4 regions of the Alkalihalophilus pseudofirmus genome follow, and region 1 is predicted to be linked to each of the others. Evidence: riboswitches for the same ligand, from Rfam matches in the RefSeq annotation. Region 1 holds a riboswitch; each other region holds the start of a gene.

Evidence for each region. A riboswitch is a leader RNA that binds a small molecule or an ion and turns the genes downstream of it on or off. The one in region 1 is predicted to bind cyclic di-GMP.
Region 2: linked by a shared signal. The riboswitch ahead of PQ478_RS16590 (type II secretion system protein) and the one ahead of PQ478_RS01615 (hypothetical protein) in region 1 are both predicted to bind cyclic di-GMP.
Region 3: linked by a shared signal. The riboswitch ahead of PQ478_RS20935 (hypothetical protein) and the one ahead of PQ478_RS01615 (hypothetical protein) in region 1 are both predicted to bind cyclic di-GMP.
Region 4: linked by a shared signal. The riboswitch ahead of PQ478_RS04425 (globin-coupled sensor protein) and the one ahead of PQ478_RS01615 (hypothetical protein) in region 1 are both predicted to bind cyclic di-GMP.

What each region holds. Positions count from the first base shown of each region.
Region 1 covers NZ_CP117835.1:289,143-295,144, forward strand. Annotated here, with positions in the region: gene PQ478_RS01610 (CoA-disulfide reductase) at 1-1,342, shown strand, start outside; cyclic di-GMP riboswitch class I at 1,561-1,647, shown strand; gene PQ478_RS01615 (hypothetical protein) at 1,780-2,148, shown strand; gene PQ478_RS01620 (hypothetical protein) at 2,186-2,896, shown strand; gene PQ478_RS01625 (methyl-accepting chemotaxis protein) at 2,947-4,113, shown strand; gene PQ478_RS01630 (pyridoxal phosphate-dependent decarboxylase family protein) at 4,215-5,852, shown strand.
Region 2 covers NZ_CP117835.1:3,105,134-3,111,135, forward strand. Annotated here, with positions in the region: gene PQ478_RS16570 (hypothetical protein) at 1-84, opposite strand, end outside; gene PQ478_RS16575 (hypothetical protein) at 81-671, opposite strand; gene pilM (type IV pilus biogenesis protein PilM) at 671-1,651, opposite strand; gene PQ478_RS16585 (prepilin peptidase) at 1,700-2,461, opposite strand; gene PQ478_RS16590 (type II secretion system protein) at 2,537-2,998, opposite strand; cyclic di-GMP riboswitch class II at 3,090-3,173, opposite strand; gene PQ478_RS16595 (type II secretion system F family protein) at 3,262-4,470, opposite strand; gene PQ478_RS16600 (type IV pilus twitching motility protein PilT) at 4,471-5,511, opposite strand; gene PQ478_RS16605 (GspE/PulE family protein) at 5,536-6,002, opposite strand, start outside.
Region 3 covers NZ_CP117835.1:4,023,767-4,029,768, reverse strand. Annotated here, with positions in the region: gene PQ478_RS20950 (YjiH family protein) at 1-652, shown strand, start outside; gene PQ478_RS20945 (aminotransferase-like domain-containing protein) at 749-1,936, shown strand; gene PQ478_RS20940 (YetF domain-containing protein) at 1,983-2,678, opposite strand; gene PQ478_RS20935 (hypothetical protein) at 2,817-3,443, opposite strand; cyclic di-GMP riboswitch class II at 3,475-3,558, opposite strand; gene PQ478_RS20930 (pirin family protein) at 3,839-4,696, shown strand; gene PQ478_RS20925 (type 1 glutamine amidotransferase domain-containing protein) at 4,818-5,339, shown strand; one part of gene PQ478_RS20920 (IS3 family transposase) at 5,645-6,002, shown strand, end outside.
Region 4 covers NZ_CP117835.1:867,540-873,541, reverse strand. Annotated here, with positions in the region: gene PQ478_RS04440 (dipeptide epimerase) at 1-300, opposite strand, end outside; gene PQ478_RS04435 (DUF3870 domain-containing protein) at 390-707, opposite strand; gene PQ478_RS04430 (nicotinate phosphoribosyltransferase) at 938-2,038, opposite strand; gene PQ478_RS04425 (globin-coupled sensor protein) at 2,397-3,716, opposite strand; cyclic di-GMP riboswitch class II at 3,727-3,811, opposite strand; gene PQ478_RS04420 (DUF2332 domain-containing protein) at 3,903-4,949, opposite strand; gene PQ478_RS04415 (NlpC/P60 family protein) at 5,076-6,002, opposite strand, start outside.

The sequences.
Region 1 (6,002 bases):
CACTCATTTAAAAGAGAAAGGTGTACATTTAGTACTGGAAAACGGAGTGCAGGCTTTTACAGAACAGGGCAAAAAAGTGCTTCTTTCTGATGGAACTGAAATAGAAACAGATATGACGATTCTTTCAATCGGCGTCAGACCAGAAAATGAATTGGCTAAATCAGCAGGACTAGAGCTTGGAGAACGCGGGGGCATCATTGTAAATGAATACCTGCAAACTTCCAAAGAGGACATCTATGCCGTGGGGGATGCAATTGAAGTTGTTGATTATATCAATGGCAAAAAAGCAATGATTCCTCTTGCAGGACCTGCTAACCGTCAAGGTCGAATTGCGGCCAATAATATGATGGGAAAAAAGGAAAAGTATCAAGGGACGATGGGTACTTCTATAGCTAAGGTATTTGACTTGACTGTTGCAGCAACCGGAAACAACGAAAAGACATTAAAGCATCTCGGCATTACTTATGAAGTGGTTCATATTCATCCAAGCTCTCATGCTGGTTACTATCCAGGGGCTGCACCTATTGCTTTAAAACTCATTTTTGATAAAAGTACCGGAAAAATATTTGGAGCACAAGCGGTGGGGGCAGATGGCGTGGACAAGAGAATAGACGTTATCGCAACAGCTATCAAAGGTGAACTAACAGTAGAGGATCTAACAAATCTAGAGTTATCCTATGCACCGCCATTTTCCTCAGCAAAAGATCCTGTCAACATGGCCGGTTATGTGGCTTCTAATATTATGGACGGTGAATTGGAGCATATTCAGTGGCATGAAGTCGATCAAATCGTTTCAGATGGTGGAGTATTAATTGATGTTCGCGAACCAATGGAACGTGAATTCGGCTTCATTAAAGGCTCTACTAATATCCCATTAAATGATCTAAGAGACCGATTGTCAGAACTGCCAAAGGATCAGACGATCTATGTCAGCTGTCAGGTTGGTTTAAGAGGATACCTAGCTAGCCAGATTCTTAAAAACAGGGGATATAAAGTGAAGAATGTTGATGGCGGCTGGAAAACCTACTCTTCTGTTTTAGGAGGAAACCTTGCTATAGATGGTAAAACTACTACCAATGACCGTAGAGATACTGAAATGAAAAGTACAATAGAAATAAAGGTTGATAGGGTTGTAGATGTCAGAGGGTTAACATGTCCAATGCCAATCATTGAACTTAAAAAAGGCATTGAATCATTGGATAACGGTCAAGTGTTAGAGCTTCATGTAACAGACAAAGGAGCTTTAAACGACCTGCCCACATGGAGTGAAAAAGCTGGTCATACCCTTTTGAAAACTGTTCAAGAAGGGAAGATCATTAAATTCTGGATAGAGAAGAAATAAATGTTTTGTAAGAATTGATAACAATATTATTTAAGCATGCTCAAGATAGGGGCATGCTTTTTTAAGTGGAGAAAATGGAGTATTATCTCCTTATGTAAATCAATAGTCCTGTACTTTAATGTCTATTTTAAATTAAAAAAATACATAATTCGACAATATCTAATTCTTTTGTGCTATAATGACGTTTGTGTCATTGTGAATTTAGAACCAGTAATTAAATAGGATAAAGGCAAACTTATCGAAAGGTAAGGACGCAAAGCTACGAGTCTAACATCCTCTTGGGTCATGATAGTCGGGTTGCCAAAAATGATATATGAATGGAACGATTATTTGGCTATCCCTATTTACGTCTAGGGATAGCTTTTCTTTTTGTATCTAGTGAAATAAGTGAAGGTCATTAATGAAAATAACATTCCATAGGAAGAAGGCGATAAGAGATGATAGTAGTTAATAAAAGAAAGTACAAAATGGCCATTGATGAGAATGAAAAAGAAATTCAAGTTCAAGTGCATGGATTAATGAGAGAAGAAGATGTAGAAGGATATATGATCGATTTGCAGGAAACCATCGATAAAGTATCAAGACCACATTATACATTTGTTGTCGATGCCACACACCAAACACCTGTCCCATCAAAAGTTGTCCCGCAACTAGAGCAAACGATGCAATTTTATTCTAGTTTAGGCTTTAAAGATATTCTTGTTGTAAAGCCTGCCTCTAAAATTGCTCAAGTTCAAATAAGGAATGCTCTTCAGAGAATTAACTTCTCAGGTACATTTGTTGAGCGAGTATCTCATTCGTTTTAAACGAGGTTCATTTAATAATTTGAAAGGAAGTTAAGGCGTGCAAAAAACATTAGAACGATATTCATATGAAATTATAACAAGCGAACAATCTACTCTAATAGAAAAAGCAGCTGAATGTCTAGCCCGCTCATTTATAGGGGTGAATGTTTCAGGTAAATGGGTTCAGGAACCTATGGTAGGTCAATTAGATATACGTTATGAAGATTTCTACGATTTCACCAAAGATTATTTAGTCAGTACAGTGGACCAGGGTTATTGCGTCATAGCTAAAGATCAAAATCAGAATGTGGTGGGTGTATTAGCAGGAGATACAAATGCGCCAGTCATATTTGGAGAAGATCTATTTGAAGGGTCGTTTTCCGATATGAATGTCATTCTCCATGTTTTAGAAGAGATAGATCAACGATTCATAGATGATTATAAAAAGAGAAGCGGAAAAGAAATAGAAGATGGTGAGTTTTTGCATTTATTCATGTTGGGTTTAACAGCTGAACATGACCGTCATGAAGTAATTCAACAATTAGGCAATGAGTTAATAACTAAGGCAGCTTCACAGGGATTGAAGGCAGTTATAGGTGAAGCGACAAACCCAAAATCGATACGTGTAATGGAAAAATATCATCAAATGGAGAAGTATACAGATATAGGTGGGCATTACATTGTACATAAATATAAAGAAAATAACAGGTTAAGTGGAATTGATGAGAGTATAGCTGATGGGACCTATTTCCTTATCAGAGAACTTTAAAAGGGTTCATTTCGAATTAAAATAAAATAAAAAGTAGGGGATTCATTCTTATGGAAGTTATACTGCTTGGTATTATTATCGTTTTATTAGGCACTACAGTGTATTTTGCTTACCGTTATTTTTCCCTAAAGCATAATCCGCGCATTAATAAAGAAATCATAAATGGAATAAGAGAACTTTCTGCAGGGAATATGAAAAGCAAAGTGGAAGAGAAAAGCGCTGATTATACTGTATACAATCAACTAATCGAATTTTTACATCGTGTAAAGGAAAGTTACTCTTCCTTATCAAGCAATGTTTATCAAAAAGGAGAAAATTTAGCTAAGGTCGGGGAGTCTGCTATTGAGAAAGCGGACATTGTAAGAGCCGCAATTGATGAGGTAGGAAGAGGCTTAGAGAAACAGTTAGTAGCTACAGAAGAAAGCGCCATGTCTATGGAAGAGATGACACAGGCGATTGAAGATCTTTCAAATAGATCAAATGAAATTTCAGATCGATCAACTGCCACTTTAGAATTAACACAAGATGGAAATGAGAGATTAAAGGACTCTTTGGAAAAAATGGAGCAGTTTAATCAAACCATTAACCAAACATTTGATGGCATCAATAAACTTAGCGAAAAATCACATGAAATCGGTTCTATTGTAAAAGTGATTACAGGAATTTCAGAACAAATAAATTTGCTTGCCTTAAATGCCTCCATTGAAGCAGCTCGAGCGGGAGAACACGGCAGAGGATTTGCGGTTGTAGCTGATGAGGTTCGGAAGTTGGCTGAACAATCACGTCAATCTTCTTCTGAAGTATCTAACATAGTTAAAAACATACAAGCAGAAACCGAGGATGTTGTTAAATCAATGAAGCAAGGAACTGATGAGTTTAAAGATACAAACATGGCGATCGGAGAAGTGGGAGCTATGTTTGAAAAGATTCTATCTACGACAAAGATTATTGCTGAGAATAATGTTAATTCCTCTGCAAGTACAGAAGAAATAACGGCAGCTTCTCAGCAAATTATGTCAACTATGGTCGAGATCGCTTCAATCTCAAGAGAATCAGTTGAAATGTTCGAGGAACTAATAGAAATTAGTGATGATGAACAACGTATCATTCAAATATTAGTCCAGGAAGCAGAAACACTGTTAGAGGCTGAAAATGGCTCTAACCAAGTATTGTCATCATGGGCCCCTCGTAATGAAACAGAAAAAGTGACAGCATAACAAAAAATCAATAATACAGCATAAGAATAGGGATGCTTCTCATAGGTTAATTAAACTTGTGTGAAGCTTCTTTTTGTGATAGACATCAAGGAGGTAAAGTAATGAACGAGTTACAAAAGCTGTACCCGAGCATGGACGGTAATAATGTTCAAAGAGAAGAATTATTATCTTATTTTAAAACAGTAATAACAAAGGTAGATGAATTAAAGGATCCTAATAAACTAACGTTAGGAGAAATGCCCGAGTACACGGCAGATTATTATAATCGTATAATTCATCAGGCAGACATCCCGAAAACGGGTACGCCTATGGATGAAGTGATTGTAAAGCTTCTTAAATTGGTAGAGGGACATAGGTATGTCAACCGAAACTACGTTGCTAATGCAGCGCCCCTTCCGAATATTGCGAGTGTCATTGGGAATTTAATTATGGTCCTTGTTAATGGAAATAATCTTTGGGATGTAGAGGGACCTGCAGCAGCAGCGGCAGAAGTCGAGATCACCAGTATGCTTTCAAAACTAATCGGATACGATGAAAATCTAAGTTCTGGCTATACAACCTGGGGAGGGCAAGGGGCTGTCTTTAACTCTTTACGACTTGCTATTGCAAGGTACTCACCGATCTCTAATCAAAAGGGGGTGCCTGACAATCTGTATTGCTTTTGCTCAGAGCTTTCCCATTACAGCTTGTTTAAATCAGTAGAAGCAACTGGAATAGGAGTAGAAAACATGATTCGTGTGAAGGTGAATCGTGATCATTCTATGAATTTAGAAGACTTTAAAGAGAAAATGGAGCATGTTATTGAAAAAGGCGGTGTTCCATTATATGTTCTTGCCACAATGGGAACAACCGATACGTTTGGGATTGATGACATGGAGGGGATTAAGAGGATAGCTGAAGAGTTAGAAGTTAAGCACTGCTTGAGTCCTGTCTATATCCATGCAGACTCAGCTATGGGAGGTATGTATACCTTCTTTAATGATTATGACTTCAAAAGCAACCATCTTAAACTAGAAGAACCTGTTATACAGGTGTTAAAGTCCTATCAACAAAAGTTTCAACAGATCAAGCTTGCAGATAGTATGGTTTTTGATTTCCACAAGCTTGGCCAAACACCATATATCACGAGCTTATTCTTAGTGAAAAATAGAGAACACTTAAAATATGTTGATTTAGATGAGGAAGAAACGCCGTACGTTGGGAATCGTGGGTATGGAAACTACCATACTGGCTACACAATCGAATGCTCACGAATGGGAAGTTCTCTGGCAATCTACGCGTCGTTATTGGCATTTGGTATGGAAGGTTATCAAGAACTTTTGGCTAATTATATTCGCGTCAATATGAAGTTTAGAGAAAGGTTAATAGAAGAAATTTCAAGTGTAGTAATTACAAATGAAAAGTCCCCGGTTACAACCTTTCGCTTTTATCCTGAGAAGACAAAATGGAATGATGAATGGAGGGGGAGTTTAACTGTTGAAGAGATAATGGAGATCAATCAATTTAATGACGAGCTGGCAGAAGTGATGAGCGTCTACCGAGATACTGTCTTTTTTGGGAACACAAAGAAACAATGTCTAGTAGAAGCATTAAATACAGACAAACGCGTACCGGTATATGCACATAAATTTTTTAGCATCTCGCCCTACACGACGATAGATGAGGTTAACCGTTATGTTGAATTTTTAAAAGAACACCTAGAAATGTTTCAAAAAACAAAAATGATGTGTGTCAATTAACTGTGGATGGTAGAGAGTTCTTACTGTGCTGTTTTGTAATGAATTTATAAATGAAATAAAAAGGTACCTATCTTTCAAAAAGGATTTCTTGGAGTTCACCCTTCTCCTAAGAAATCCTTTTCTAGTTTGAATAATGATTTAAAAGAGAGG
Region 2 (6,002 bases), 1.3 Mb from region 1:
AAAAAACAGCCAGATAAGAAAGCCGATTAACAGCAAACTGCAAAGAGAAATCCATATTCGTTTATCCAGCCGTATTTCTCTCATTGTTCATCACCTAAAGATCGACCTTCATCTCGGTCTAAAGTTAATTCAAAGCTTGCAAGGTACCGTGATTTCACTTCATCAAAGTTTATATCATGCTGCTCATCGTCCAGCATTTCATGGCTGTCAATGACAGAGAGTCGTACTGATGTTGTAAGTGAACTGCTCTCTAAAGCTTCATGGTACTGGGCAATTTCTTCTAATCTATCAAAATGCACACCCACTAGAATGGAATGCGGCTGTGTGTAAGTGAAATATTGAATGAAACCGCGCTCAGGCAATAGAGATACGATGTAGCTCGCGACAGAGGATGCGGGGATGATCTGCCCCTCAACAGCGGCAGCTGCCGTCTCAATCTGCTTAGCATCTGTCCATTCAAGCCCTGTCAGCTCCTGCCTTATTTGAGCAGACTCCAGCTGAACGTTGTAGACTTGGTCATTTACCACCTGCACCTCTTGTGTCAGATGGCGCTGGAATAAGAACGTCGTTAACACCGCTAAAAGCAATAGAAATAAAAAGGCCCCTGCATATAAAATACTCGTATAATTTTTTTTAGGCTTTTCGGGTAATAAATTTACTTCAACGAGCATTAACGATACACCTCTTTTTTCAACACAAGGCCTTGGGCATCATAGTACCTTACCGGCGCATCATTTTTCGTTTGCTCAGACAAGCCAGTAATTTCAAGCATGAGCCGATCACTAAACGCTGCCTCAAATTGAGAGAGATAAGGATGATCGCCACAAAGCAGCATTTGGCCCATTTCTCCCTCGCCTTTTAACACATTAAACTGATAGAAATTCATTACTTTTTCTACTTCACGGACACATTCTTCAATGGCTTCTTCCATTTCTTCCTCTTCCTTTGTCCATGCTAGACGGGTCACATCCCCTTCACCTGTTAAAGACCAGCCTTCCTGGTCAAGTTCTGAGAGAATCGTGCTTAAAAATAAAGGATGATGACCTTTAAAAATAGTAATCGTTGTGACCATTGCGTCAATCTGCACTTGAATAACATAGGCTCCCGTCTCAACTTGTCCATTTTCAAAAAACAATCGGTAAGCTGAAAGCGTTGAAAGATCAGCTGCATTCGGTTTCAAATGGACTTCAGAAAAGGCATCTATGTATTGATTAAGAACGGATTCTCTCGAAGCAAAGAGCAGTACTTCCTTTTGACCGTCACGCATCCCAATTACTTTAAAGTCAAAAATCGGATCATCAAACGGCAGCAAAAGGCTCTCTCCTAAATCTAAATAAAGCTGCCCTTTCACTTCTTCATCGGGAATTGTCCCATCGATAAAGTGGGTGCGAATAATCGTATGCTGCTGCGGCAGGCAAAATTGTATCCGTTGTCTTTTAAGCTTCCATTCCTCCACACATTCAGCCAAAATCGTCACAAAGGTCGTCATGTCTTCAATTTGGCCGTTAACGACAATCCCAACAGGCAAGTAGCGCTCTTTTATTTGAGAGATTTGCAAGAGATCTGGCTGCTTGCTTCCTATATATCGAATAACATGATCTTTAATAATAAAGGCATGCCGCTTTTGGTTCGGTTGTTGAAAAAGGTTCATCTTTTATTCACCATTTCTCTTTAAAAATAACTTCTTATACGTAGTTTACTATAAGAATAGACCTATGTACCATTGGACTAGAGAATTTCCATAAAAATATGCCGTTAGTGCTCCTAGTACGATAAAAGGGCCAAATGGAATCGGCTTTTTGCGTTTTACTTTTCCAGCTGCCATCCCGATACCAGCAATGATTGTTCCATATAAGCATGAAAAGAAAAAGGCAAGCAGCACATCATGCCAGCCAAGAACAAGTCCAAGCACAGCAAACAGCTTAATGTCTCCGCCACCCATTCCGCCTCTGCTGATCACCGCAATAAGGAGCAGCAACCCAAATCCAACAGCCGCCCCCACAAGACTAGACCACCATGGATCAAGCGGTGCTACCGCCAAACGTAAAAGCAGGAAGAGCGGCGTAAAAAATAATAGGATTTTATCTGGAATTAACATGTAGCGGATATCGCTGACAAAAATAATAGCAAGGAGCGAAATAAGTAAAAGAGCCACAATTAATTCATACGACCAGCCAAGCAACACGTAAGCCCCGCTGAACGACAACCCGGTCACGAGTTCTACAATCGGGTAAAGCGGAGAAATTTTCGTTCCACAGCCGCGGCACTTCCCCTTTTGAAATAGATAAGAAAAAACAGGGATCAGCTCCCGCGTTGATAAATCACGGTCACAGGTTGTACAATGCGAGCGCGGGGCGACAATCGATTCCCCCGCCGGCACACGCAGCCCAACCACATTAAAAAAGGACCCAAACGTCAGGCCGAAGACAAATAAATAACCAATAAACAACCAATCAACCATCAAGGCCTCCTAAGGTGTAAGGATTTTCTGAATTTGTGTAGTGAAAAAGCCTATCGAGGGGATAGGCTTTTGATATTATTCATCATCTTTACAAATATTATCTCTAGAGTCGCTACTGAGATCTTGGGAGCTAAGACCCTCAAAAGTACTTCCTTCAGTCCCTATATTACATTTTCCACCAGAATAAGTCATTGCAATGTTTGGAGTATTGTTCTCAAAACCAACAGTATAAGTTACTTCCCCCTCCCCCCAAGGGTTAACAAGTTCTTCATGATATTCTGCAATAGCTCCATTAGTTGTAGAATTATAAGTAATACTACTATCAATATTACCACCACCTGCTGAATACAACCTTGCAGCATTCAACACTTGTTGGGCATTTGATATTGCTGAGTCCTTCTTACTATTCTCAATAATATTTCCAATACTCGGCACTGCAATCGCAGCAATAATTCCTAAAATCACAACAACAGCCAACAGCTCAACCAACGTTAAGCCTTTTTCATTCTTCGTCTGTTTCAACCATCTTTTCATCATCTTCGTATCCTCCGTTTTTCATTTTTCATCTGTTCACGCGTCTTCAGTAACTCTCTGCAACATAGAAAAAACCAATCCTGCATGTAGTCATGACAAAATTGGCCGGTTGCACTAGCTGCTCCAAACTACCCAAGTGCCCATGTACAGATAGCTTTTCATCACGTTCCATATGAAATTCGTATACTTTTATAAGTATAAATGTCTAGTAGATTGGTTCTACAGAAATCATACTGGCAAATCCTTCATTTGTCTAGCAAAATTTTCTATCCAACCGCATCAAATATTTCAAACATCGGAATTGCTATCGCTGCGACAATTACACCGACCACAGCTGCCAAAATGACAATCATAACTGGCTCTATTAATGCTTTAATTTGGTCTGTTCCCGCTTCTACTTCTGAATCATAGAAATCTGCTACTTTATCAAGCATCGTATCTAGTGACCCTGTTTTTTCACCGACTGCAATCATTTGCGTCACTAAAGGAGGGAATACCCAATGCTTATGCATCGGTTCTGCAATCGATTCCCCTCGTTCTAATGAATTACGAGATTCGCGGATCACTCGGGCAATTACTTCGTTTCCAGCAATCCTCTCTACAATTGAGACAGACTGCAATATCGGCACAGAGCTTGAAAACAGCGAGCTTAATGTTCTTGTCATTCGCGCGAGCGCTGCTTTTTGCAGCAGCTTTCCGAAAATCGGCATCCGCAGAATAAACAGATCGCGATAATACCTAAGCTCCGCTCGGTCATTCACGATTTTCAACAGCACGATAACTAAAATAACGGCCAGCGGCAGAAGCCACCATAGTCTGCTGAATATCTCTCCTGCCTGAAGCACAAGCACTGTAATCATCGGCAGCTCGGCATTAAAGCTTGCGAACATATCAGCAAATGTTGGGACGACATAGGATAATAGAAAGATCACAATGATGATCGCCACAAAACCGACCACAATCGGGTACGACATTGCAGACATCACTTTCTGTTTTGTTTTATGCTGTTTCTCATAATAGCTCGCAAGCCGCTCTAGGATATCATCTAAATTACCGCCAAGCTCGCCTGCTTTGGCCATATTTACAAATAACGGCGGGAACACTTTCTTTTGATTTTCAGCCGCTTGTGAAAACGGATTCCCCGCACGTAATTCGTCCTCTACATCATGTAGGGCTGCTTTAAGTTTTTTAGAAGACGTCTGCTCACGCAAGATTACAGTAGCATCAACCACTGAGATCCCCGCTTTTAACAGCGTCGCAAACTGCCTTAAATAAATCACAAAATCTTGTGAGCGCACTCCGCCCGCACCTAGCTCGATTTCCATATCGAGAATACTTTTGGATTCATTCAGCTCTCTCACAGCTACCCCGTCTTCTCTCAGGATGAGACGAGCCTGCTTTTCTGAAGGAGCCTTCACTTTTCCTTTCTTCACATGTCCTCGCCGGTCACGTCCTGAATATTTATAAACGCCCATTTACATCCCACTTTCACTTACGTACGCGCTAACTGTTTCATACTCCACCGCACCTGAGTCGACTAATTCTTTAATTGACATCTCAAGCGTATGCATCCCGCTTGCACGGCTCGTCTGCATCACGCTGGGTATTTGGTGGATTTTCTCGTTGCGGATAAGGTTTTTCACAGCTGCATTATTCACTAGGATTTCCGTTGCCGCTCGTCTTCCTTTTCCATCTGCTGTTTTAAATAACCGCTGAGAGATAACGGCTCCTAAGACGGAAGCTAGCTGAATGCGGACTTGCGGCTGCTGCTCTGGCGGGAACACATCGATTACACGGTCAATCGTTGCCGGGGCATCCGTTGTATGCAATGTCCCTAATACAAGATGTCCTGTTTCTGCTGCCGTGATTGCAATCGAGATTGTCTCTAAATCACGCATTTCCCCTACTAAAATAATATCAGGGTCCTGCCTTAAGCAGCCTCTTAGCCCGTTTGCAAAGTTTTGCGTATCAAATCCCACTTCACGCTGATTTATAATCGAGCGTTTATGCTTATGTAAATACTCAATCGGGTCCTCAAGCGTAATAATATGTTTATTTGATTGTTCATTGATCTCATTAATCATTGCAGCCAGAGTGGTCGACTTCCCGCTACCGGTCGGACCTGTTACAAGCACTAGTCCTTGAGGTTTTTGGGCAATCTCTTTTAACACTTCAGGCATCGAAAGATCATCGAGTGTAGGAATTTTCGTCGGCACAACTCGGATCGCAAGACATACACAGGAGCGCTGGAAGTAGGCATTCACACGAAAACGCGACACTTTCGGAATGCCGTGTGAGAAGTCAAGCTCTCCCCGCTTTTGGAACACCTTCCACAGATTTTCCGATAAAATCGCACGTGCCATTCCCTCCGTGTCAGCCGGCTTTAACACGGTTTCTCCGTGATGAGCAAGTTCCCCGTTTATACGGATGACAGGCGGCACCCCAACCGTCAGGTGAATGTCTGAGGCACCCATTTCAAACGCTTCAATTAGTAAAGATTCCAGCTTTTCTTTCATCTTATCACTCCTCATATCTCTCCTTTACTCATCCATTGCCACACGCAGTACTTCTTCGATTGTCGTTAACCCCTGCTTTACTTTGAACAAACCATCATCTATTAAGAAGATCATCCCTTGTTTCATTGCATAATCACGGATCGTGCTCATTGATTTGTTGTTCATCATCATTTGACGAATATCATCGGTTACCATTAATACTTCCTGAATTGCCAGTCTTCCTTTATAGCCTGTCGCATTACAAGACGGACAGCCGCTCCCTCTTTTTACTTTAGAAGGTTTGATGCCGCGTTTTTCAAACAAATTCCGCTCCATTTCTGTCGGCTCAAATTCTTCTGCACACAGCGGACATATTTTTCTCACAAGACGCTGCGCTACAATACCAGATAACGAAGAGACGACTAAATACGGCTCGATCCCCATATCAATCAGACGAGGAATCGTTGCAATCGCGCTGTTTGTATGAAGTGTGCTTAATACGAGATGTCCCG
Region 3 (6,002 bases), 350 kb from region 1:
TAATCATATGTTTATTCAGTTTTACTTCACGGTTATTATAACGGGAATTGTGGCAGCGGTAATATGCCCGAGAATTCCTCCGTTGTCATGGAAGAAGGACACGTATTATGAGCCTATAGGAAAACAAATTGATGAAGTAGTGCCAGAAGGTGTGTCCAGCTTTAAATGGGGCGTGCAAAAAGCGGTGGAAAAAGCGAGCGAAGTAAAAAGCTACCGCAGTGTTGCATGGGGCGGTGTAAAAAATGTCATTGATATTTGGTTTGCTTTAATTCCATTAGTCATGGCGCTTGGAACAATTGCGCTCATTATTGCAGAATTTACGCCAATCTTTACGTACTTGTCTTATCCATTTGTCCCGTTCCTCCAGCTGCTTGGTATTCCAGAAGCTGAAGCTGCAGCACCTGCGATGATCGTTGGGTTTGCTGATATGTTCCTGCCGGCTGTTATCGGAAGCGGCATTGAATCTGAACTGACTCGTTTTGTGATTGGGGTTATGTCATTAACGCAATTAATTTATATGTCGGAGATTGGTATTCTGTTATTAAAATCAAAAATTCCTCTTTCCTTCGTTCAATTATTTGTGATTTTCTTACAAAGAACGATTATTACCTTGCCGGTTGCAGCGGCAATGGCTCATCTTTTCTTTTTCTAAATGATATACTGTGTAACAAAGGAAAGCATTGGCAAACACCAATGCTTTTCATTATGTTATGACGAATAATGTCTGTGATCATATAGGAGTGATAATGTGAACATTGAATCTTTTTTATCAAAGCATAGTAAACCAGCTCTTCAAAATGATCCTCCGGGAAGCTGGATGCCTCAGCTGCCAGAGAAGTGTATACGTCTTTCTTCAGGGTATCCTGATCCCTCTTTAGTGCCTGTAGAGCAGTTGAAGAAGGCAGTGAACAGACTGCTCGAAGAAGAGGGGGACCTGCCTTTGCACTATCTTGGCAGCCCTAGAATGGACCAATTAAAAGCGCAGATTACTCATCGATTGAAAGAGCGCGGCATGGATGTAGAAGAAGAGGAACTGTTGATTACCTCTGGTGCCTGCCAAGCGATTGATCTGATTGCCCGGGTTTTCATTGATGAGGATAGTGTAGTGGCTGTTGAATCTCCTACTTATATGGAGGCACTTGAAATCTTTCAAAACTACACGAACCATTTTATCAGCATCCCAATTGATGAGCACGGGCTTCAAACAGAGAAATTAGAAGAAATACTAGCAGAACGTACAAAGAAGGGTTTGCCGCTCCCTCGTCTTTTATATACGATACCAACTTTTCATAATCCAACAGGTACGACGATGACTGCAGCACGACGCAAGCATGTGATGAAGCTGGCTGAAGAGTATAATTTTCTAGTTTTAGAAGATGATGCGTACGGAGATTTATATTTTGAGAAGTCAGAAGCCACGCTTAAGTCATTGGATCAATCGAATCGTGTTTTACATGTAGGCTCGTTGTCAAAAGTAGTCGCTCCCGGCATGCGAATCGGCTGGGTTGCAGCGGCACAAGAATGTACGGAAGCTCTTAATTGGTTTAAAAAAGATTTAGATCATCCATTTGCCGAAGCATCAATGGCTGCTTATTTGGAACAGATTAATTTGAACGAACGCCTCGATACATTACGTACTGCCTATCAACAAAAACGTGACGTGGTGATCTCAGCGCTTGAAGAGCATCTGCCTGATTCAGTGTCCTGGTTTGTCCCAAAAGGAGGGTACTTTATTTGGGTGAGGGCTGATGGTGTGGATACGGATCATTTGTTAGAGCAGGCACTTGATGCGGGAGTTGCATATGTCCCTGGAAAGTACTTTTTCTTACCTGCCGATGAGAAAGCAGCATACTTGAGGCTTTCCTTTAGCTATGCATCTGAAGACGAGCTTGTAGAGGGAGTTAAGCTGCTTGCTAACGTACTAAATAAGTCTTAACAATTAATAAGCATAGAAGTCTCGAATCTTGATGAAACGAGGTCTTCTATGCTTCTTTTGATTGGTAGGGCACAATATAGATGCCATCGTCATACAGCCAATCAGCATAAACGATATCTTCTGGCCGGTTGTAGCCATGAGAGATTAGCTGACTCATCAGCCAGTCATGATTAAACCCAAGCTCCTTTAAGTTATCTTCTATAATTTCTCCATCTGTAATTAATGTGGTGCAAAGATAAGTAGTGCTTACAGGTAGGTTTAAGTCTTCAAGGGTTACCTTTTGATATTTATTTTTCTTTAAAATACTGATCGAACCGTTAGACTCTAAAATCGCATAAGCCACTTCGCGCAAAGAAAAGGTTTCACTTTGACGCAGTGAACTAAGCAGCTGATTGATGTTCATGCGGTTTTTTTTAAGCTGCTCTCGGTCAATCTTTCCGTTACGAATGATGATAGACGGCTTTCCTTCCAAAAGCCCCCTCACAGAACGGTGCTTTAGCAAATACTTCTCCATCATAATCATTAAAAAACCCCATAAGAGAACAACGTAAATAATATAGAAAATGCTGACGTTTACCTCAAATATCCCATTACCTAGCAGCTCTGATAATACAATAGCTGAGACAAAATCAAACGGAGTCAAATGACGGATCGTCGTTTTGCCAAGTAATCTAGTAATCAAAAAAAGCAAAAAGAATCCTATTACAATTTTAATCGACATATCCCAAAAGCCCGGCTCCATACAATCCTCCCCTAGCAGACTAGTATATGGTACTAGTTATGGACAAAGAGGGAGGGGTTTATTCAAAAAGGAAAGAGAAAAACCTCAGATCAAACATCTGAGGCTTAAACATTCATATAATTTACCCGAGGAACAAATTTAATTATTATGGCCTATCTTCCAGCCTGATTTATCTTCTTTTTCGTCAATTTGTTCAGTAACCGTAGAAGTCTCAAGTTCTCCTTTAGTAGTAGTAGTTGCCACTGTTACTATTGGTTCACCTTCAACTCTCTTCTCAGAAGATTTACTTGATTCGCTAAGAACTTTACCATTACTTCCAGGAGCGCCTTGATGGGTAATAGTAGTTTCAATGGTCTCTATAACAGTTACAGGAGTTTCTGTCGTAGTAGTAGTAGTTGTAGTTTCATCCCAAGTTGAGGTTGTTACAGTTCGAACTGTTGCTGTAACAGTAACGTCTCTATACTCATTTTTTGTAGGATGTTTTTCAGTATTACTTTTAATAACAACACGTTCTTCGGTTATATCTGTATCTGTTTTAGTCTCTGTTACAGCAGATTCTATTGAGTTAACCTCAACACCTTTAGTTTCGTTTGTTGTAACAATAACTTCAGTCGTTACTCCTTTAGAAAAGTTCTCGCTTTGGCCAGGTGCTGTTTCTAACCCTTTTCCATTTCCATTTCCATTATTAGCCATAGCACCAGTGGTGAAGCTAACAGATAAAATAAGTGTTAATACTGCTACTGATAATTTTTGTGCTTTTTTCATCTTCCATTTCTCCTCTTAAATAAATTTTTTTAAATAAGAGGGTCGGTTACACTACTAGCTCCATATAGCCCAAGTGTCCAAGTAAAGACTATACTTCATAGCACCCCTAATTAAAGAGGTCCGGTTACACTACTGGCTCCATATAACCCAAGTGTCCATATAAAGGTTATACTTCATAGCTTACCTTTGAAGCATTGTGCATAGGTCATTATATGCGTTGGTGGGTAATTTATTATATGTATAAAGACCTATAATTCTATTATATTTATTTTGAATTAAAGATAAAGTTTTTTCGCTCGACAAATTTCTTCTTTTCCAAAGCCAAGCTAAATCGTTGTATGGAATTGGTTAATCTATGTATGCTAATAGAAGCAAATAACTGGAGGTGTCTTGCAATGGGTACAGAAGGTGAACGTGTGATACGTGATCATTGGAAGGTGAAATACAATAAGAATGGATATCCGCATGTCCAGCAAGGCTGGGTTCTCCCGCCGGATAAGATGACAGAGTATGATCCTTTTATCTTAATGGCTGATGATTGGTTTAAGCGAGGGACGTTCTCGGATCATCCGCACCGAGGGTTTCAGACGATCACTTATGTTATTGATGGCAGGTTAGAACATACAGATAATAATGGAGGCCATTCAGTGCTTTATGCAGGTGATGTACAGTACATGAATGCTGGGAGCGGGGCGCGCCATGCTGAAGAAGCAGTGGATGATGATCTTATTCACACGCTGCAGCTGTGGCTTAATCTGCCTAAAGCGTTAAAAGGAACGGAATCATCATACCAAAATGTACTGGTTGAAGACGCTCCTAAAGTAGAAATCGACGGTGGTTATCTGCGCATTTATTCAGGAGAAGCAGAAGGGGTTAAAGGGCCGATGGATTCATTAGTGCCGATTAATATGTTTGAGCTTTTTTTAAAAGAAGGAGAGTGCTACTCCCTGAAGCTCCCCCAAAATCACAACGGCCATATTTATATGCTCCAAGGAGAAATGACTTTTGCTGATAAGGTAACACTAGGAAAAACGGAAGCTGGACTGTTATCTTATCAAAAAGAGGCAAGTAATGATGCGTTTGATCATTTGCATATTAAGGCAAATGAGAGATCAAGAATGCTCATTTATACAGGCAAGCCGATTAATGAGACTGTAGTGGCTCGCGGGCCGTTTGTAATGAATACAGAAGATGAAATTCATGAAGCCTTTAATGACTTCAGAATGGGACGATTTGGCCCGTCTTCTCAGTAAATCTCTATAGTTTATCCCTATGCAGCGAGAGATGATGCTCTGAGTGTTTGCATCAACTAAATGATTCTGTCACGATAAAGGCAGGGAAGAACACTGCTCTTATAAAGGAGGCGTACTAATAATGAGGCTAGAAGGTAAGAAAGTCATTCAAATTGTCAGTAAGGATTTTGAAGATCTGGAATTATGGTATCCTGTTCTGCGCTTGCGTGAAGAGGGTGCAGAGGTGCATATTGCCGGTGAAAAAGCCAATGAGACGTATATCGGAAAATACGGGGTGCCGATTGTTTCAGAGTACTCATTTGAAGAAATCAATCCAGAAGAGTATGACGCGATCTTAGTGCCAGGGGGCTGGTCTCCTGACTTATTAAGAAGATTTGATTCCGTGTTGAATATGGTTCGTACGTTAAATGACCAGAACAAGCCGATCGGGCAAATTTGCCATGCTGGCTGGGTTTTGATCTCAGCGAAAATCCTTGAAGGCAAGACGGTGACAAGTACTCCTGGAATTAAAGATGACATGATGAATGCCGGGGCCACTTGGGTTGATAAGCCAGTTGTTGTAGACGGCAACATCGTATCCAGCCGCCGCCCGCCAGACCTCCCCGATTACATGAGAGAATTCATTAAAGTTCTCGAGTCATAATGATCTGCTAAAGAGGGTCAGTGAGAAAGCACCTTTGCCAGGTGCTTTTTTTCTTTACTATTTAATTGAGCTAATTCTACCCCAATTCTCGCCTACATTTTAGAGCAAAACATAACCCAGCGGATGAAATATACGAATTCTCATAGATGGTATAAGGAACTTAAAAAAGACCCATCTTATAGTAGTTGTTGATCTCCGCTGCAGACACACGCTTTCCGCGGGCGGTCCGGGAGCCTCCTCGTCGCATTTTGTACTGCACCCCTATTGTTGGACACCTCAATCAACAATAGGAGGTGCCTTCATCAATGACCACGTTCACCAAGGAATATAAACTTCAAGCGGCTAAACGTTATCTAAATGAAATCATCAGTTATCGAGAACTTGCAAATCAAGTGGGCGTAGATGATTCGACGCTGCGATATTGGGTGATGTTAGTTCGCTATCATGGGGATCAAGCTTTTGCCTTCCCCTATACAAACTACTCAACTGCCTTTAAACTGAAAGTAATTCAATTTATGACCGAAGAGAATTACTCCATTCGAGAGGCATCAGCCATTTTTCATATCCCCGTTCCATGTATGCTTCGCAGATGGAAGAAAAAGTGGGAAACAGCTGGAGAAGATGCCTTTGAACTAAGAGAAAAGGGGCTATCTACAATGACTG
Region 4 (6,002 bases), 580 kb from region 1:
TTTTGCACTATAATTTTGAATGCAGCTCTTTTGAACGAGCCTTATCATTTCTTGAAATGAGTAAACAGGTGTGTGTAAAAGAGCATCTGTAATTGGATGTTCAATTGCAGCTATAATACTCTCTTTTGATTCGCCGGTAATGGCATAGGTCGGAACAGCCGAACCCACCCCTGTAATCCCTGAATCCAGGGTAATCTTTACCTCAATCACCTCTACCTCAGTCACTGTCCTAAGAGCCGTTATGAAGGGTTCCTTAAGAGAAACAACCTTCACTGTTACATCTATTTGTTGAATGTTCATATAAAAACTCCTTCGACATCAATTAAAAAAATCCAGCTAAGTTCTGTAAAGAACTTAGCTGGATTTTATCCTGTAAGGGACAAAGCAGCTTACACGTTATGTAGTTGATTAAACTTTTGACTTGCATGACGAAAGGCAACAATGACAGCTTTTTGAGAAGAGCCGTAATACTTCTCCTCAATGGCCTTCACTATCTGATCTGTCTCTCGGATATTTTTTCCGACAAATAAGTGCCTTATAAATGAGCTTGTAATCGATAATATAGACGTTGCTTCAGCATCAATGATTTTTCCAGATAGCCGGTCAACCACAAAACCAATGAAGAATACTTTGTATTGTTCGGTTATCGGATTATTAGATGGTGATTTTGCTTCACCAACAATATAGATAGAATCTTGATCGAACATGTACTTCACCTACTTACCACTTACTGATTGATCATCGGATGGCTAGCTTATGATGACCAGAGCAAATGATTATCTGAAAATTATGATATATCATATCACTTCTTAATACAAGCAGACAAATTACATATTTTTCAAATAGGGCAGAGTTACCTTTTTGTTTGTTACAGTCCAACTCTTTACTCACATAAAAAAGCACATGCACTCTTTTGTAAGAATACATATGCTGCGAATTAGGAGTGCGGCATTTCAACTTTTTCCATTCGCGGGTTAGGATTAAACTTTCTGCCCGCTTTTGCTTCAGGCTGATTATCAAGCAAGACATCATCCCCGGTAAAACCAACTGACAGCTTTAGTAAACTGCCTCCGACACCATAGACGTCAACAGGAGCATCATTCTTCTCAAATTCACGAATTCTCTCAGCTGAGAATCCCCCGCTCACGACAATTTGTACATGATGATAGCCTTCCTCATTTAAGGCTTCCCTTAATGCTTTTACAAGCGGAATATTCACACCACGAGGGTCGAAGCTTCCTAAAATATGTTGATTACGAATAAAGTATTGATCAATCATCGTTCTTGATGTATCAACTCTAACCCCTTTTAGTGTAGCACCAAATTCCCTAGCTACTTTTAAAGAGTCCGTAATTACATCATTATTGTAATCAACCAACGCAATTAATTCATCTTCAGGATAGGTTTCATGATAGGCAATTGATGCTTCTACTACATCCCCATTAAACAGCTGAATAAGAGCATGGGGCATTGTACCAAGACCCTTTTCTCCCCACCATTCATTCATGGCATGAGTAGCTTGTGCAGACATCCCTCCGATAAACGCGGCATAGCCGTCTCCTGCTTGATTGCTGAAATGGTCATCACGATCACCCATAAAGATAACCCGCTTATGCTTAGCGGCTGAAACAACCCTGTATACATTCGTTGCAACACTTGTCCGTCTCGCTAAAATACCATCAATAATTCCTTCTAAAAAGCCGAATTTATGATAGGACCCTCTAATCGTGAGAACTGTTTCAAAAGGGTTGATTTTATCACCATCATGCAAGGCATGGATTTCAAGTTCTTCAGGATCTTCTGAGAACGTGTGCAAAAGAGCAATCGCTTCATCAATTCCGCATAAAACAGCCTCTTCTTTTTGAAAAAACTGCATCGTGACTATTTTATCAGGCTTATATCTTTTCGCGATTTCTTTTGTTTTAAGGAAGTATACCGCAGAGTACCAGCCCTCTTTAATTCTCTCGTCAAATTTAAATGTATGATTTGTTAACCGTGAAAGCTCGCCAGCCATCTTCATTTCAATTTCTTTTTTCATTATTCGGCCTCCAATTAGTTGGCTTGCTTTTATTTATACCTAGTAATTATCCTACTTACTATTTACTCTTTTTCCAAATCTTTAAACCTATACGCCCCATTATTATTTCCGAAAAAGAACCCATTTATAAAATAGATCATTCACATAACGTATCATGTTCTTATTTCCTCATTGCATCGCTCTCCATACACCTACTAAAATGACCACAATCAGCCCCCAGGCCAACACTTGCCAGTATGCCTTGCGCTTTTCTTTTTGCATACGGATTCCCCTTTTTAGGAAGACATAGTTATCTCATTCAACAGTCTAACCAAAGATTTTGAAAAAAGCACCTTACACTAAGTAAGATGCTGCACAATCAAGCAGTCGCAACCGCTTCATTTAATTGCTCGGCTGATAATGCTACGTTCATACTAGCTTTCTCTATCTCTTTTACGACACGAGTAAGCTCGTCCATTTGGTTTTTTACTTTCATAACGGTATGGCTGCTTTGTTGAATCGATTCCACCATTTGACCAAACACCACATCGGTTTGTCCCGATGCCTCAAGCCCCATCTTCACAGCTTGAATAACCTGGCTTAATGATTGTGCCACTTCTTGTTTGTAGTGATCTGAATTAGCGATTAATTTATCAATTTGACTGATTGAATTCTTCGTTTGTTCTGCAAGCTTTTTCACTTCTTGTGATACCACCGCAAACCCACGGCCATGCTCTCCTGCTCTGGCAGCTTCAATTGCTGAATTTAACGCAAGTAAATTTGTTTGTTCAGCAATATCTTTTACAATCGTAATTACATGAGTAATTTCACTTGTTGCTTGTCCAAGATGATTAATAGCTTTTTGCATATTATTGGTATACTCTTCAATTGAATGGATTTTATGAAGCATGTCACTTAATTGGCCTTGACCGTCATTTGCCTTTTTCTCAGCAATAATTGATTGCTCATTACTTGCTAATGAATTTCCGCTTACTTCATTGAAGTGAGAACTTAAAATCTCTACTGAAGCTTGAGTTTCTTCGGCCAAAGCTACTAATCCTTCACTAATCTCCATAATTTTAGTACGGATTTCTGTTTTCCCAACTTCAAATTGTTCTTTCATTTTGGCAACGGTTTCATTTTCATAAGCTTCGAGTACAATTTGCTGTTCTAAACTAAATAATTTATTAACTGCAGTTGTGACTTGCTTAATTTCATCAATTTTATTAGACCCTTGATCAAACTCCCGGCAAATAACAAGAAACATAGCTTGTTGAAGGTTTTGAAAGGCACTCATATACCAAGAAGTCTCTACACCAATCTTGTAATGAACCTTTGCGACTTTCACTCTATTCTCCACAAACTGTTCATTAATATTCCCTTCAAATAAGTCAATTAGATGCTTCTCTAACGTTCTTTCAAGTCGATCTACCGAACTATGCTGCTCAATTTTTTCTCTTAATACCTGCACTAGAAGGATCGTATCATAGAAACCACGAACCAGCTCATTAACATGTGATATGACTAAAGGTTGTATGCTTTTAATGACTTGCAGATCTTGCTCTGTCAATTGAACCATTCTCATTTTGTCATGAATCGTCGAATCAGCCACATCTACCTTCACTTGCAGCTGACCTACTTGCTCCATCCAATCGTTTTGACTTTCTTTGAAAAATTTGATTAACGAAAACAGGCTCATGTAAAGTATCCCCTTTATCGGCCGGTTGCGCTACTTACTCCAACTTCTCAAAGCGCCCAATTTACAGAGAAGTTTTCAACGTATCCGTCAATTTACCTATATTATACTAGAAAGAGGTAAAAAAACCCTTTTTTTCGCAATCAATAAATGACAAACACACGAACATTTTCCTATCAGCAATGTATATCAAACATGTGTTGTTTCTTGAACATTCCAACTAAACCACTCGCCGTGTCCAGCAGTTTCTGCTAGAGTTTCTTCTGTTTTCCTTCCATCAATATAAGAATCTAAATGTAAGAATCGATCTGAAATATTATTATACAAATGAAAGATATTTCGGTCTCTTCCTAGCTCATCTATTGTTTGAAGCAGCTGCTTTTTTGTCTCCAACGGCATTTGATTGGCAACATGCGTATGAAACACGCAAACGGTTACATTTTGAGGCAGCCCTTCTACTATTTGAGGCAGTAATTCAATTCCGTCCCCTTCTACCAAATTCAACTCATCTACACTTTCTTTTAAGATAGAGGCTGCTGCTTCAAATTCATTTCTTCTCTCCATATGTTCTGGCCAAATCAATGCCTTAAGCCAGCATATGTCTTCTTGGTCTCTTAAATCATTAATATGCAAATCAATCCCGCAGCGAGAATGCACAGGATAAGCTTCCTTTTTAAACGATGGAACATTCTCTCCTATTATTTCAGAGCTTAGAGATAAAGGTGAGTTAAGGTTCCCATATCGATGTAACCCATCATATGAATACTGATATTGATCACATAGCAATTGCAGACCGGCACTCGTACCGATCTCAATTAAAGCCAAAGGTTTGTTTGTTTTCTCATATATACAAGAAAAACTCGGATATAGATATGCACAGCGCCGCACTTCATTCGTTTGTACGAGTTTCGTTTGTAAAAGGTGAATAATCTCTTCTTTATACTCCTCGCAGAATGACTTAAAGTGAACAAATGCATGGGTAGATTTTTTCGGTTCTTCAACTAAACTAAGATAATAATCCGAAAGCTCATGCCTTACTCCTTTTAATAGAAGATAGTGAACCGCCCCAAAAAATAAATTAGGGATGGGCTGACCCTCTTTCGCATGCGAACAAATGATGAGAAGCTCTTCGTCTTTCGCTGTTTCTTTGGATAATGTCTCATATAACTTGCTAGAGTCTGCACACTCATCATTGGCAAAAAGAATAAAGCGTTTTGAAAGCTGATTAATGTCCATGTTGTCCTCCTAGAATGTATGTCTAAGGAAGATATCCTCCCTCAATATACAAAATTCGATTCCAAAGAGGGAATTTCCTTGTTCAAAAAGAAAAATAGGAAGCTGACAGCTTCCTATTCTTAAGGATTAATATCTCCTTGCTTCCAATAATCGATTAATCCAGTAAATATCATCATTCATCTCATACTTTTCTACCACTTGATCTCTTAACGTTGCAAAAAAACCATCCCCTAAATAAATGCCAATAAAACTTGGGGTATTACTTTCGGTTTCTTCACTGAAGAACATCACATCGCCTCGCTCTAATTCTTCAATATGAATGGAGTCCCCGCCTGAACGAAGCGTATGAATATTTCCTGATAACTGTTTATTGGCAGCTTCTAGGTACATGTTTTGTACAAATTCAACAGAAGAGCCATGAAACACTTCTCCCACATAATTCTCTGTTAGGACAGCAACGGCTTCAAGAGTAACATCTTCTATTTCATACGTTCTGGCTCCATAAAGTCGTGGCGGCCAATAGGAGCTTACAGTGAGGTCAACAATCATCACCCCGTTTGCTTGAGTAGCCACAACCATTTGGTTATTCCCTAAATAAATTGCAGGAATCAATGTCGTCCCTTCAAAGAATAACAAATCTCCAGGTTCAGCATTATCAGGATGTATCTCCATTCCAACTTGCCATTGCTGGCTGCCGTAGCGTGGAAGATCATATTGATATGCCTGCTTGTAAATATATTGTGTAAGCCCTCCTGTATCAAATCCCTGCTCAGGATCAGCTCCACCTAATTGATAAGGGCTTCCTAGTACTTGATAAGCCTCGTAAACCGCTGGATGATCTAGTTGGACTGAAAGATCATCAAAGCGTTTAACCCCTGTGAAATGTTCACGCCAATATGAATTCATATAAGAGATTGTTGTCATTCCTTCTTCACCAGTTGCATGAATCATATAGTTATCTCCTAAATAAATGGCGACATGTGAAATACCTTCTTGCCATGTGCCTGAAAAATAAAGAGCATCCCCAGGTTTGATATGATCATCAAGTGTGAT